2 linked regions of the Azospirillum brasilense genome follow. The protein of the gene in region 1 binds, or shares a complex with, the protein of each later gene. Links are inferred from orthologs where the notes say so. Each region holds a gene or a part of one and is shown on either strand. Other genes may lie near its edges.

Evidence for each region. Proteins that work in one complex are often made in the same cells at the same time.
Region 2: the proteins of tsaD (region 1) and tsaE are in contact, whole or in part, in a crystal structure (PDB 6N9A), measured with the Thermotoga maritima proteins. The link is inferred for Azospirillum brasilense from one-to-one orthologs. Residues at the interface, in WP_004082750.1 of Thermotoga maritima: Cys10, Asp11, Arg49, His50, Leu82, Gly84, Gly135, Gly136, Glu154, Thr155, Leu156, Asp157, Asp158, Ser159, Glu162, Asp165, Lys166, Arg169, Leu170, Tyr175, Lys213, Thr214, Leu217, Tyr218, Gln221, Arg222, Asn324; in WP_004082108.1 of Thermotoga maritima: Leu37, Gly38, Lys46, Lys57, Val59, Lys60, Ser61, Thr63, Phe64, Thr65, Leu66, Met67, Val69, Pro71, Tyr82, Arg83, Leu84, Asp86, Asp88, Phe89, Asp93, Ile128, Asp130, Glu131, Arg134.

What each region holds. Positions count from the first base shown.
Region 1 is NZ_CP012914.1:448,899-453,495, forward strand. Bases 1,611-4,597 are described here. They hold tsaD (tRNA (adenosine(37)-N6)-threonylcarbamoyltransferase complex transferase subunit TsaD), read left to right. Parts: upstream 1,611-2,560; coding sequence 2,561-3,634; downstream 3,635-4,597. Other genes in these bases: AMK58_RS02030 (class I SAM-dependent methyltransferase), read right to left, coding at 1,634-2,485; AMK58_RS02040 (GNAT family N-acetyltransferase), read left to right, coding at 3,648-4,115; AMK58_RS02045 (NAD(P)H-dependent glycerol-3-phosphate dehydrogenase), read left to right, coding at 4,199-4,597. Also shown: AMK58_RS02020 (uroporphyrinogen-III synthase), read right to left, coding at 1-639; hemC (hydroxymethylbilane synthase), read right to left, coding at 652-1,578.
Region 2 is NZ_CP012914.1:328,671-332,454, forward strand. The notes cover bases 805-3,784. They hold tsaE (tRNA (adenosine(37)-N6)-threonylcarbamoyltransferase complex ATPase subunit type 1 TsaE), read right to left. Parts: upstream 2,554-3,784; coding sequence 2,056-2,553; downstream 805-2,055. Other genes in these bases: AMK58_RS01570 (nucleotidyltransferase family protein), read right to left, coding at 805-1,043; AMK58_RS01575 (aminoglycoside phosphotransferase family protein), read right to left, coding at 1,046-2,059; AMK58_RS01585 (hypothetical protein), read right to left, coding at 2,586-3,011; AMK58_RS01590 (NAD(P)/FAD-dependent oxidoreductase), read left to right, coding at 3,223-3,784. Outside these bases: double-strand break repair protein AddB, read right to left, coding at 1-149; more of AMK58_RS01570, read right to left, coding at 264-804. UniProt on the Escherichia coli protein: Required for the formation of a threonylcarbamoyl group on adenosine at position 37 (t(6)A37) in tRNAs that read codons beginning with adenine.

The sequences.
Region 1 (4,597 bases):
GCGGGCAGCCTCCGCGACCGCGGGGCTGAGGCAGAGCGCGTCCACTGTACGACAGCGGTCGATGAGCCCGGCCTCGGCGACAAGCCTAACAAACGAACGGGCGGTACGGGGAGAGAAAAACAACACGGCGTCCAGTGTTCCCGTACGCAACAGCGCCGCCGTGCCGTCCGACAGCCGCGCGCTCGGAACGGCGTCGTACAGCGTTTCCCGCAGGATGGAAAATCCGGACTCGCCCAGCATGGCCGACAGGTCGCCGGCCAGCTTGGTTCCTGCGACATGAAGTAGCGGACCCGCCGCTGCGGTGCAGCGTCGGCGCACCAGATCGGCCAGCGCGTACACGTCGCCGGACGCGCTTTCCACCTGCGTGAAACCGGCCGCGCGGGCCGCGGTCGCGGTGGCGTCGCCCACCGCATAGACCGGACGGTCAAGCCGGCTCGTACGTCTGGTGTAGCCCCGTACGCCGTTTGCGCTGGTGAAGAGGAGGGCCTGTACGTTCCCGACGTCCGGCTCCGGCCCGTCCAGCCAGCGGATCTCCAGCATCGGCTCCGCCGACACGGCGAAGCCCAGCGCGCGCAGACGGGCCGCCAGAGGCTCGGAATCCTCCGCCGGACGGGTGACCAGGATGTGAGGGGCCGCCATCGCCGGCCGCCGTCAGCTCTTGAAGAAGTCGGGCGGCAGGACCGCCTTGATCTCCGCCCCGGCGTCGGCGCCGATGGCGGCAGCATCGCTTGCGCTGCCGTTGCGCTCCGCCCGGAAGACCTGCCGCCCGTCGTTGGACAGCACCTTGGCCTTCAGGTGCAGCCGGTCGCCGTCCAGGGTGGCCAGCCCGGCGATGGGGGTGCGGCAGGAGCCGTCGAGCATGGCCAGCAGCGCGCGTTCCGCCGTCACGCGGGCCGTGGTGGCGGCGCAGTTCAGCGGAGCCAGCAGGGCGCGGGTGGCCTCGTCGGCGCTGCGGATCTCGATGCCGATGGCGCCCTGGGCGACGGCGGGCAGCATCTCCTCATGCTCCAGCACGGCGGTGATGCGGTCGGTCAGGCCGAGACGGCGCAGCCCGGCGAGCGCCAGCAGGGTGGCGTCCACCTCCCCGGCCTCCAGCTTGGCGAGGCGGCTCTGCACGTTGCCGCGGAAGGGCACGACCCTCAGGTCGGGCCGCCGCTCCAGGATCTGGGCCTGACGGCGCAAGCCGGCGGTGCCGACGACGGAGCCGGCGGGCAGCGTGTCCACCGTGTGGCCGCCGCGCGAGAAGAAGGCGTCGCGCGTGTCCTCACGCGGCAGGAGCGTGGAAATCTCCAGCCCGTCCGGCATCCAGGTCGGCACGTCCTTCATCGAATGGACGGCGAGGTCGGCGCGGCCGTCGAGCAGCGCGTCCTCCAGTTCCTTGGTGAACAGGCCCTTGCCGCCGGCCTCGGCCAGCGTGCGGTCCAGGATGCGGTCGCCCGTCGTCTTGAAGACGACGATCTCGATGGCGCCGGGGGCGGCCAGATGCGGGTGTGCCGCGATCAGCCGGTCGCGGGTCTCGTGGGCCTGCGCCAGCGCCAGCGGGCTGCCGCGCGTGCCGATGCGGAGCGGTTGGGTCATGAGGCCAGTGTTCTAGGCGATCCACCGCGGTTTGCAAGCCTTGGTGACGCGCGCGCTACTCTTTGGTGACGGGGGAAGCGCGCCGCGCCGTGACCACCATGCGGCGGCTGTCCACCGTCCAGGGGGCATCCTCGAAATCGCCGGCCAGCCGTTCGATGGTGAAGCCGGCGCTTTCCAGCATCAGCTCCAGTTCGTAGCGGAAGATCATCCGCCAGGTGAAGCCGTACTCGGTCACCGCGATCTTGCCGTCCGGCAGCAGCTCGTCGTACCAGCCGTGAATGCGCTGGCACTGCCCCTCGTCCAGGCGGGAGGCCATCGTGTTGCGGATGTAGCTGTTGCCGTTGTGCGGGCTGCGCCGCGGCTCCGACGGGCTGGGCTTCGTCTCGGCGTCCATTGGCAGCGTCAGCGGATTCATCACGTCCAGCGCCAATGTGCCGCCCGGCGCAAGATGAGCGGCGGCGGCAGCCAGCGTGCGACGCTCCGCCGCCAGTTCCGGGATCAGCATCAGCACGTTGAACGGAATGACGGCGAGCCGGCAGTCCCGCACCGGCAGATCAAGCGCCGTGGCGTCCTGCCGCACCGGATGAACGCGGGCCTGCACCTCCGGCGCCTCGCGCGCCAGCTTGGCGCGGAGCTGGTCGAGCATGGCGGCGGAGACGTCCACCGCCCACACCTCGTGCCCGGCGCGGGCCAGCGGGATGGTCAGGCGCCCGGTGCCGCAGCCGATCTCCAGAACCGGGCCGCCGGTCTCCGCCGCGCGTTCCTTGTAGAAGGGCACGTCGCCCAGCATGCCGAGGCGGGCGAGCGTCGCAGCGTGATCCGCCCGCGCCTCCCCGATCTCCAGCGACGGATAGTCGCCGTCGTAATAGACGATGCTGGCGTCGTCGTCGGGGACGTCTTTGTTCATGGAGGGCAAAACCCTGAAGAAGCCGGGTCAAGACCCTATACCAGAGCGGTGGAGACGGCTAGTTTGACAGCCATCATGATCGTTCTTGGAATCGAAACGAGCTGCGACGAGACGGCGGCGGCCATCGTGACCGACGCGCGGGAGATCCGCGCCGACGTGGTGCTGTCGCAGCTGGACGACCACACGCCCTATGGCGGGGTCGTGCCGGAAATCGCCGCGCGCGCCCATCTGGAGCATCTGGACGGGCTGATCCGCCGCGCCATGGCGGAGTCCGGGCTGGGCTTCGCCGACCTCGACGCCGTGGCGGCGACCGGCGGGCCGGGGCTGATCGGCGGGGTGATCGTCGGCGTGATGACCGCCAAGGCCATTGCCGCGGCGCGCGGGCTGCCCTTCGTCGCGGTGAACCATCTGGAAGGCCACGCGCTGACCGCCCGGCTGACCGACAATGTGCCCTTCCCCTACCTGCTGCTTCTGGTGTCCGGCGGGCACTGCCAGCTTCTGGTGGTCGAGGGGGTAGGCCGATACCGGCGGCTCGGCACCACCATCGACGATGCGGTGGGCGAGGCGTTCGACAAGACGGCCAAGCTGCTCGGCCTCGGCTATCCCGGCGGGCCGCTGCTGGAGAAGGCGGCGGCGCTGGCGACCAATCCGGGCCGCTTCGACCTGCCGCGCCCGATGGTCGGGCGCCCCGGCTGCGACTTCTCCTTCTCCGGTCTGAAGACCGCGGTGCGGCGCCATGTCGAGGAGCTGGGAACGCCCCTCTCGGCGGAGGACCGGGCCGACCTCGCCGCCGCCTTCCAGAACACGGTCGCCGAGGTGATGGCCGACCGCTGCGCCCGCGCCATGCGCCAATTCAAGGAGATGCACCCGCAGGGCGGCGCCCTGGTGGTGGCCGGCGGCGTGGCGGCCAACAGGACGCTGCGCGCCCGCCTGCAGACGCTGGCCGACCGCGAGGGCATGCCCTTCGTGGCGCCGCCGCTGCGGCTGTGCACCGACAACGCGGCGATGATCGCCTGGGCGGGGATCGAGCGCTTGCGGCTGGGCCAGACCGACCCGCTGGACTTCGCCCCGCGTCCCCGCTGGCCGCTCGACCCCACCGCCAAGCCGGCCATCGGCAAGGCCGGGGTCGGTTCCGGCGTGAAGGCCTGAGAGTGAGTCCGCCATGGCCCTGACCTTCCGCACCGCCCGGCGCGACGACGTGCCGGCGATCGTCCGGCTGACCGCCGACGACGCCCTGTCCACCGGCGGCGACGTCTATGCCGAGCCGCTGGACCCGCTCTATTGGGACGCCTTCGACCGCATGGCGGCCCAGCCGGGCAATTCCATCGTGCTGGCGGAACAGGACGGGCGGATCGTCGGCTGCTTCCAGTTCACCGTCACCCACGGGCTGGCCCGCCGGGGAGCGGCGCGGGCGACGGTGGAGGCGGTGAAGGTGGACGGCGCGTTGCGCGGCCAGGGGATCGGCAGCACCATGATGCGGCACGCCATCGCGCTGGCCCGCGCCGAGGGTTGCGTGATGGTGCAGCTGACCAGCCAGACCCGGCGCACCGACGCCCACCGCTTCTACGAGCGGCTGGGCTTTCGGGCGAGCCATGTCGGGATGAAGCTCATGCTGACGCCGGAGGCGTGACCGTCCGGGTTGCGGACCGGGGACGCTCCGCCTAAACAGGCGGCCAAATCCTTCAGGCCAAATTTTAAAAACAGGGGGCATCCATGGCGGCAACGGACTTCCGGCGCATCGGCGTGATCGGTGGCGGGGCCTGGGGCACGGCGCTGGCTCTGGCCGCCCTGCGTGCCGGGCGGGAGGCCCTGCTGTGGGCGCGCGAGCCAGCGGTGGTCGAGTCGGTCAACGCCGCGCGGGAGAACCGCGACTATCTGCCCGGCGTGACCCTGCCCGCCGCATTGCGCGCGACCGGCGATCTGGCCGAGGTTGCCGCCTGCGACGCCATCCTGCTCGTCACCCCGGCCCAGCATCTGCGCAGCGCCTGCGCCAGCCTCGCCGTGCATCTGCGGCCGGGCACCCCGCTGGTCATCTGCGCCAAGGGGATCGAGCTGGAAAGCCACGCCCTGATGAGCGAGGCCGCCACCGCCGCGCTGCCGGCGGGGACGCCG
Region 2 (3,784 bases), 120 kb from region 1 along the record:
CAGGAGCGGCGCGTCGGCAGCAGGACGGTCACCCCGGCGAGCGCCAGCGGGTCGTTCCCCACGCGGTCCAGGATGCCCGCGGCGAGCTGGTCCACGAAGGACACGCCGGTGGGAATCGAATAGACCTTGGGCTCCGCCCTGCCGCTCATGCCTGCCCCGGAAGCTGTATCGTCAGACGCGCGAGGATACTAGATGTGGGGCAATGAGACCACAAAGCGTCAAGGAATACAAAAATTCTCACAAAGCAGCGGTCCGGTGGCCGGTCAGGTGGTGACCACCGAGACGTCGCTCATCGACAACATTTCCTCCGTTTCGGCCAGCGCGTCGGGGGTGCCGATGTGGAACCACAGCCCGTCATGGGCGAGGCCGAAGAGGCGGCCTGCCTCCTGCGCGCGATCCCAGACGCGGTTGGTGGAGAAAGCGCCGTCGGGGGTGTCCTGCCCGAACAGCGCCGGCTTCACGATCTGGACGCCAGCGTAGACGAAGGGGGCGATCTCCATCTCGCCGCGCCGGGTCAGCCGGCCCAGCGGGTCCATGTGGTAATCGCCGCGCCCCTCGTACCCCACCGCCTTGGTGGTCGCCATCAGCAGCAGGAGCGCGTCCATCTCGTCCGGGTTCCAGTGGCGGGCCAGCCGCGCCAGCGTGGGGGAGGGGCCGTCGAGCCACAGGATGTCGGCGTTGACCACATAGACCGGGTCGGTACCGAGCAGCGGCAGCGCCTTCTTCACGCCGCCGCCGGTCTCCAGCAGCGTGTCCTCCGGCGACAGGGTGATGGCCGGGGTGGTCCGCCCCGCCAGATGGGCGGCGATCATTTCGCCCTTGTAATGGCTGTTGACCACGGCGGCGGTCACGCCGGCCTCCTCCAGCCGGTCGAGCGCGTGGTCGAGCATCGGCTTGCCCATCACCGGGATCAGGGGCTTCGGGCGCTCCAGGGTCAGCGGGCGCATGCGCAGGCCCAGCCCGGCGGCCATCACCATGGCCTTGGCGGGGGCGGTCGCCACAGGCGGCGTCTTGGTACGGGTCTTCTTCGAGACAGGCGACATAATCAATCCGGCTCCGGAACGACAAGCTCCGCGCGGGTACCCGGCGGCAGATGACGGGCGAACCAGTCGGCGACCGGGGCCAGTTCGGGCTTGGCGAGCTGGCCTTCCAGAAGCCGCCAGACGCGCGGCAGGTGAAGGAGATAGCCGCGTCGGCGCTGCAACGCCAGACGCACGAAGATGGCGACGATGCGGGTGTGCCGGATCGCGCCCAGCACCGCGTAGGAGCGGCGGAAGGCGTCCCAGTCCCGATCGGGGAAGGCCGTCCGGTAGCGGTCGAGCAGAACGCCCTCCAGCCCGGCGGGCAGGTCGCGGCGGGCGTCCTCCAGCAGCGACACCAGATCGTAGGCGACGGGGCCGAGCCCGGCGCTCTGGTAGTCGATCAGCCCCGCCGCCCGCAGTCCGGGCCGGGGCAGCCGCATCACATTGTCCACATGGTAATCGCGCAGCAGAAGCGACTGCGGCCCGGCGCAGGCCCCCGGAACGACGGCGGCCCAGGCCGCATCGAAGTCGGACCGGGCCTTGTCGGACAGGGGCTTGCCCGTCGCCGCGGGCATGTAGACGTCGGCGAACAGCGCCACCTGCTGCGTGAACAGGGCCGCGTCGTAGAGCGGCAGGTTCAGGCAGGCTGCCTCCTCCACGGGGAAGCGGCGGTGCAGTTCGATCAGAACATCGGTCGCCAGCTCGTAGAGCGGGCGCGGCTCCTCCCCCGCGTTCAGCAGGCGGGTCAGGGTGCCGTCGCCGAAATCCTCCTGGATGGCGAGCCCCGCCTCCACCTCCGCCGCCAGGATGGCGGGGACCGAGAAGCCCAGCCGGTCCAGGGCGGCGCCGATGGCGATGAAAGGCACCAGATCCTCCGCCGGGGCGGGGGTGTCGACGAGGATCAGCGTGCCGCCGTCCGGCGTCGTCAGGCGCTCGTAGCGGCGTGCCGAGGCGTCGCCGGCCAGCGGCTCCCGCTTGGCCCCCTCCAGCCCGTGGCGGGCGAGGAAGGCGGCGATCTGCGAAGCGCGGTCGGTCACGGCCGCTCCAGTGCGGAAAGGTCGAGGGTGGTCAGGCGCGACTCCCAGGCGCCGTGGCCGGTCAGGGTGGCGCGGCGTTCGGTCGGCCCGGCGAAGCTCATCGTGACGTCGAGACGGTCGGCGGGCAGCAGCGGACCCAGCCGGTCCGGCCATTCCACCAGCAGGACGGCCTCGGCGCGGGCCTCGTCCCAGCCCAGTTCGGTCACCTCGTCGGGGCCGGACAGGCGGTAGAGATCGAAATGCCAGACCGGGCCGATGTCCGTGTCGTAGGTCTGCACCAGCGTGAAGGTCGGGGACGGCACCTCGGCGTCCTCCTCCGTCACGGCGCGGATCAGGGCGCGGCACAGGGCGGACTTGCCGGCGCCGAGGTCGCCGCGCAGGGCCACGAGGTCGCCGGGCGCCAGCGCCGCGGCCAGACGGCGGGCCAGCGCGGCGGTCGCCTCCTCGCTCGGCAGCGTGACGGCGCGCGTGTTGGGGGAATCAGTCTGGATCATGTCACGGGATGCGGTCAAATCAACGGCGGCAATCAACGGCGGGAGGCGGCCTTGCGCGGCACCGGGGGAGGAGCGGGGGGCGGCTCCGTCGCCTCGACGCGGTCTTCCACCAGACGCGGCGGCTTCTTGAAGTTCATGGTGATCATCAGCGTCAGGGCGCCGTTGATCAGATGGATCATCTTGTCGGACTCGACGGGCAGGGGAATCTTGCGGCCCATGCAATAGGACACCAGCGCCGCGGCGACCTCGGACTCGTGCAGGGTCATGCTGCGGTCGTCGCCCTCGTCCCCGGTGACCTGGATCAGCGTCTCCACCCCGCCGCCGCCGGGCTGGCCGGGGCGGTAGGTGACCTTGCCGACGGTGCCGCTGGGCAGCGGCTCCTTCATCCGGCGGCGGCGGTCGAGCACGGCCTTCACGACCTCCTGGTCGGTGAACACGAGGCAGCGCAGCTCCTTCATCGCCAGTCCTTCATTGCGGCCGCTCCGGCACGGGGGAAACGGGCAAATCCTACCCCACCGCGACCGCACGCCCAGAAGGAAATCGGCAGTGCAGCACCCATTTTGCGCGCGCCGTTCGCCCTCCCCGTGCAGGGCGGGGTTGACCGGGGGCGCGAAACCGGACAATTGAAGGCGTCATCGTTCCCCCCGTTTGCACAAGGCAGCGCGTCCCATGTCGCACACCGTCCATCGCACCGACGTCGTCATCGTCGGCGCCGGCCCCGTCGGTCTCTTCGCCGTGTTCGAATGCGGCATGCTGAAGATGCGATGCCATGTGGTGGACGCGCTGGACATGGTGGGCGGGCAGTGCACCGCGCTGTACCCGGAAAAGCCGATCTACGACATCCCGGCCCACCCGGCCATCGAGGCCGCCGACCTGATCGACCGGCTGGCGGAGCAGGCCGCCCCCTTCAACCCGACCTATCATCTGGGCCAGCAGGTCGAGAAGCTGACCCGGACGGACGAAGGGCGCTGGCTGGTGGAGACCAGCATCGGCACGCGGATCGACACCCAGGCGGTGATCATCGCCGCCGGCTGCGGCGCCTTCGGCCCCAACCGCCCGCCGCTGGACGGGCTGGAGCAGTATGAGGGCACGTCGGTCTTCTACATGGTCCGCCGCAAGCAGGACTTCGCCGGCAAGCGCGTGGTCATCGCCGGCGGCGGCGATTCCGCCGTGGACTGGACGCTGTCGCTGGCCGACGTGGCGGAGAAGGTCTATGTCGTCCACCGCCGGC